2 regions of the Bacillus sp. NPDC094077 genome follow, and region 2 is predicted to be linked to the other one. Evidence: riboswitches for the same ligand, from Rfam matches in the RefSeq annotation. Region 2 holds a riboswitch; the other holds the start of a gene.
The links. A riboswitch is a leader RNA that binds a small molecule or an ion and turns the genes downstream of it on or off. The one in region 2 is predicted to bind thiamine pyrophosphate.
Positions count from the first base shown of each region.

Region 1: linked by a shared signal. The riboswitch ahead of tenA (thiaminase II) and the one ahead of thiM (hydroxyethylthiazole kinase) in region 2 are both predicted to bind thiamine pyrophosphate.

Region 1 is NZ_JBNNUF010000007.1:242,882-246,057, forward strand. It holds gene ACQKNR_RS18595 (ABC transporter ATP-binding protein) at 1-703, opposite strand, end outside; gene tenA (thiaminase II) at 672-1,367, opposite strand; TPP riboswitch at 1,452-1,554, opposite strand; TPP riboswitch at 1,615-1,726, opposite strand; gene ACQKNR_RS18605 (SH3 domain-containing protein) at 2,000-3,160, shown strand; gene ACQKNR_RS18610 (hypothetical protein) at 3,166-3,176, shown strand, end outside.
Region 2 is NZ_JBNNUF010000009.1:106,949-110,124, forward strand. It holds gene ilvA (threonine ammonia-lyase) at 1-437, opposite strand, end outside; gene thiE (thiamine phosphate synthase) at 546-1,205, opposite strand; gene thiM (hydroxyethylthiazole kinase) at 1,221-2,030, opposite strand; TPP riboswitch at 2,103-2,212, opposite strand; gene ACQKNR_RS20455 (siderophore ABC transporter substrate-binding protein) at 2,319-3,176, opposite strand, start outside.

The sequences.
Region 1 (3,176 bases), on a different contig from region 2:
GCGCTAACACTTCCGGTTTATATAAATCCTTTCGTGTTCTGTTATGGTCAAGCGGCACAATCCGCTCAGTCAAAGTCGTTATCGGCTGCTGTTCCACTACTAAAATTCGATTCGAAAGAAACAGTGCTTCTTCAACATCATGAGTGATAAATAAAATTGTTTTTTCCCACTCTTTCCATTGTTCAAACAACCATTCTTGTAAAGAAGCATTCGTTAAAGCATCTAACGCGCTAAACGGTTCATCTAATAACAATATCTCCCCGCCTGTTAATAAAGTTCGGATAAAAGATACGCGCTGCCTCATGCCTCCAGATAAATCTTTCGGATATTTCTTCTCGTATCCTTGTAGACCAAATTTATGTAACAGTTCCTTTGCCTTTACTTTTGCTTCTTTCTTCTGCACACCTTGGCACTCTAGCGGTAAGGCAGCATTCTCAATAATTGTTCTCCACGGCAAGAGCATATCTTGTTGGGGCATATACCCTACAGGATGGTTCTTTGTTTCTGTCAGCTCTATCTGTCCAGTGCTTGCTTCTTCTAAGCCTGTAATAAGGCGAAATAAAGTACTTTTTCCGCAACCACTCGGTCCGATAATGCTCACAAACTCTTTGTCCTGTATAGAAGCATTTAATTCATGAATGATTGGTTTCTCATCATAATAAAAAGAAACATTATGAAACTGTAGTATGTTCTTGCTCCTCAAATCCCCACATCTCCTTACGATAGGACATATCCCAGAATAAATATTCAAATCGACTGGAATATAAGAAAATCTCCTCTAATCGATCTAGCTCTTTCTCTGATTTTCCTACTGCCATCTCATTTAATAAATCTATTAACCAAATACAAAGGTTACCGTATTCTTCAGAACTATATCCTTGAATCCACTCACCAAAGAACTCATGATCACTTGCCCCAGGAATATCATTTAAACGCTTTCCAATCTCCCAATAGCTCCACATACACGGAAGAAGTGCTGCTATTAATTCTGCAAGTGTGCCGTTTTGAGATACAGACATCATATAGTTTGTATAAGCTAAATTTTTAGCTGATGGTTTTGCAGATTCCATCTCTCGTGCAGAAATACCTAGTCTTTTTGCATACTGTTTATGGATCGTCATTTCTCCATTTAGTATTCCGTCAATTTGCTCAGCGAACTTTGCCATCACTTGAGGATTCGTTGCTTTTACAACACCAATAGCATATATTTTTGCGTAATCTAACAAATATAAATAATCTTGAATAATATAATACTGAAATTTATCTTTTTCTAACGTGCCATCCCCCATACCTACTACAAACGGATGATTATGACTCATCTCCCAAACTGGTTGTACAGTTTCTAATAATCTATCGCAAAATTTCATTTCTCTTTCCCCTTTCAATATATGAATCTAAATAAAAAACCACTTCTCTATATAAGAAGTGGCTACAGCAAATAAAATGTTAATTTATTCGTTGTTCCACTTCCCTTCGCTAGTATTACCTAGATCAGGTCTGTAAGGGTTAAGGATTATTCCTCTCTCAGCACGAAAAGCACCCCTAGTGGTTTCAATATGGAATTTTTAAATAAAAAAGCCCCGTTTCTATACGCAAAGAAACGGGGACTCATTATTAGTGTCCGAATTGCTTCCCTACGCTAGCATAATCTAGATCAGGTAATAAAAAGGATCAAAGGCTTACGGCCCACTCTCAGCTGGCAACACCAGCTCTCCTAGCAAACTATAAAATTATCACTGTCAGTATAACACCCTAATAAGACATCATCAACTGTTTTAATTTTCTCAATTGTCAACAAAATAACAAAGTTATACAATACTTATATTCTATTTTAGAAAATAAAATCCCAATTAATTGTATAAAAAGGCATCATTATCCTGAAAAAATTTATTTTTATATTGATTTCATATTACATTTATGTGAATACACCCACTATATTATATCTTTATACTATAATAAAATTACAACTAACTATACAACTAGAGGAGGTCTCTATTATATGAATATGAAAGCTACTGCTCTAACAGTAACTACTGTCGCAATTGCCTCATTACTTCCTTCTATGGGAGAAACAAATGTACAAAAAGCAAACGCTGAACAATTATCTAATGTTAAAACTGGATATGTCAAAGTCGATCAAGTAGCCTTACATAAAGAAGATAACACAAATAGCACATCACTTGATACAATTCGCTTTAATACGAAAGTGAACATACTTGAAACAACTAATGATTGGTATAAAGTATCTGTTAATAATAAAGTAGGTTATGTACAAAAAGATGCTATTCTACTAAAAAACAAACTTCAATCTAATAATCAATACATCGTCAATACTAATGCATTAAACGTTCGCTCTGAACCTAATTTAGAATCTTCCATTTTAGATGTATTACCAAATGGTAAGTTCGTTACCGTTCAAGGAGAGCAAGGCGAATGGTATAAAATTTTACATAACGGCCAAACAGGTTATGTACAAAAAGCGTTCATATCTAATGGATCTCAGCCTTTAGTAAAAGGAATCACAGTTCAAAATAATACGAAATACACTGTTGCAACGCCAAAATTGAATGTACGTAGCAATGCTAGCACAAGTAGCGCTCTACTTGGTTCCTTACAAAACGGTACACAGGTACAAGTAGTAGAAACAGTAGGAACTTGGTATAAAATTCGTTTTGGCACAGGATACGGATATGTAGCCAAACAATATGTGGTACAAAATCAACAGCAATCACAAGCTCAAACAGCTTCATCTTCAGCTATTCCAGCAGTTTTCAAATTCCCTACTCAAGGAAAAATCAGCTCAACCTTTGATATGCGCTGGGAGCAAATGCATTATGGAATAGATATTGCAGCACAAGGTAACGTCTCCATTCAAGCTGCCGCTGCAGGTAAAGTTGTGAAATCTTATTATTCAGCTAGTTATGGCAATGTCGTGTTCATCGCCCATCAAATAAACGGGAAATTATATACAACAGTTTATGCTCATATGAAAGATCGTACTGTACAAGCTGGTGATCAAGTACAAACTGGACAATTACTAGGTCATATGGGAAACACAGGTCATTCATACGGGCAACACCTCCATTTTGAATTACATAATGGAGAATGGAATTTTGAAAAAACAAATGCAGTAAATCCACTGCCGTATTTAGTTAGGTAAATTGTATGCCACGCAA
Region 2 (3,176 bases):
AATGGATGTACAAATTTCGCTCCTGTCTTCTCCTTTAAATCTAGTGCATAAGCTAATGCATCATCAAATACATCACCTTGTAATTCTACACGAGCACCATACCTTTTTGTTGCAAGCACCTTACTTAACGGAGCACCTTTTGGCATCACAATCGTACAAGGAATACTAAGCATATTACTAGAATAAGCAACCCCTTGCGCATGATTTCCAGCAGATGCCGCAACAACACCATTTTCTAGATCACCTTTCTCAAGAGAAACCATTTTATTATAAGAACCACGTACTTTAAAAGAGCCTGTCTTTTGTAAATTCTCAAGCTTTAAATACACTTCATTCTGTGATAATTCACTAAATGTACTTGAATAATCTAATGGTGTCATATGTACAATGCCCTTCATTTTCTCATAAGCAGCTATAATATCCTGAAATACAATCATGCCTTCGCCTCCAAAACAGTATATGTTTATACATACTAGTTTAAGCGGCATATTTTGTTTTATACGACAAAAGACCACGCAGTATTTTCATACTACATGGTCTTTTATCTACAAACCCTTATTTACTTCCTCAGCTAATCGCTTCGTACTTTCATACGCAGATTCTGCTAAGCTAATTGCAGAAATAACCGAAACTCCATCCGCACCTGCTTCTATAACGGAAGCAGTATTTTCAATCGTAATTCCACCAATACCAACAATCGGTATCGTAATTCCTTGTTCTCTAAAGTAAGCTAAACCTTTCGTTCCTTGCACAGCTTTTGTATCTTTTTTCGTATTCGTTGGGAAAATAGGGCCAACACCTAAATAATCTGCACCATTTTCAATTGCAAAACGAGCTTCTTCAATTGTATGAGCAGATACACCAATAATTTTATTACCCATTTTTTCACGAACAGCAGTAATCTTCTCATCCTCTTGTCCAACATGTACACCATCTGCATCTAATTTGATGGCTAGTTCAACATCGTCATTTACAATAAACGGTACACCATATTTCCTACAGAGTGCTTGCACCTCTTTTGCAAATTGTAGACGCTGCTCTCCGATTAAAGCCCCTTCTCCCTTTTCACGAAATTGAAAAAGCGTCACCCCACCATCTAACGCTTCTTTCAATACAGCTAATGGATCCTTCGTACAGTTATTACTTCCCATAATAAAATACACTTGTAATAACTTTGACATTTTATCTGTTTCAATACGTGCCATTTCTTTCACTCCCTCTTACCCTAACTCTTCAATCTTTCCATATTTCTCAATATCACCTGAAGTGGTATTTGCTAACTGATTTAAAAATTCGATTTGGAAACTACCAGGCCCTTTTTCTACTGTTTTAGCCGCTGCTAGTTCCGCAGCCACCCCATAAAATGTTAATGCGGCCACCGCTGCCTTTACATAATCTTTTTCCACCGCTACAAATGCTCCTATTACAGAAGTTAATAAACAACCCGTTCCCGTAACCTTTGTTAAAATAGGATGACCATTCCGAATAAGAACAGTTTGCTCTCCATCTGTAACAACATCTTCTTTTCCAGTAATCACCGCAACTGTATTTAATTCGTCTGCTGCCTGTTTGGCAATACTTACAACATTGCCATTTCCAGTACCAGCGTCCACCCCTTTAATTTCCCATCTCTCATTAATAACGTTAGCTATTTCAGCTGCATTTCCACGAATTATTGCTAAATCTATTTCAGCTGGAATATGTCTCGCAACTTCTGTTCGGTAAGAGGTTGCTCCTGCGCCAACTGGATCAAACAATACTGGTACATTGTTCGTATTTGCTGATTTACCAGCAAGTAACATCGCTTCTACTTCTTCAGGACGAAGTGTTCCCATATTTAATACTAGCGCTCCAGCAATGCTAGCCATTTCTGCTACTTCTTCTTTTGCATACGCCATTACAGGTGATGCTCCTAGTGCTAACAAACCGTTCGCTGTAAAATTTGTAACCACAACATTTGTAATATTATGAACGAGCGGATTAGATTCTCTCACCAAATCCACTACTTTACTAATTTCTTTCATATTCATCCATTTCATCTCCTAACTATAATGATGGGAGATACACAAAAAGGCACTTTGCGCGTACGCAAAGTGCCTGAACATGTGCTTTTACACTCTCCCTACGCTGGCATTATCCAACAGGTTCAAATGGTCAATGACGGATTAGTCATACTCTCAGTTTGCATCCACAAACTCCCATGTGTTTATTATTCATCTACTTCAAAGTCTACTCTCATTCTAGTAAAATAACAAGTTCTTTACCTTCCCATATAAAAAGAGTGATAGGATGTTCATCCTATCACTCTTTTTATATGATTATTTTAGACCTTTTGATACTTCTTTAACCATTTCTGATACAGACTCAAGTCCGCCACCAGATAGGTACCAGTAGTTCGCATCAAGGTAAACTACATTACCATTTTTCGCAGCGTTTGTTTTGCTAACGATTTCGTTTTCAACAACTTGTTTTGCAGAAGATTTCCCGCCAACAACAGCGCCTCTATCTACTACAAAGATGTAATCTGGGTTTTTCTCAAGAATATATTCGAATGAAACTTTATTACCATGTGTATCTGCTTTAAGTTCTGTGTCAACAGGTTTTACACCAAATACATCGTGAATAATACCGAAGCGAGATTGTGGACCGTATGCACTTACTTGACCATCATTCGCAAGAAGGATCAAACCTTTTTTATCGCTTTTCGTAGCTTTTTCATTTAATGCTGCAACGTCTTTTTCAACTGCTGCAATTTCTTTTTTCGCTGCATCTTCTTTACCGAAGATTTTTGCTAACATTTCTGTGTTTTCTTTAAATGATTTCATGTAATCTTTTGTATCTTGTTCTACGTAAATTGTTGGAGCGATTTTTTCAAATTCTTTATACGAATCAGCTTGTCTTCCAGAAATAATAATTAAATCTGGGTTAAGCTCATTAATTTTTTCAAAGTCTGGTTCTTTTAAACCACCAACATTTTTATACTTTTTATCTGCGTATTTAGAAAGGTACTTAGGAACACTTTTTTGTGGCACACCGGCTACTTCCACACCTAATTTATCTAACGTATCTAATGAACCGAAGTCAAATACTACAACATTTTTAGGGTTTGTTTTAACTTTCGTTTCACCTAATTTATGCTTAATTGTAATTTCTTTTGCTTTACTTTCACTAGCTTC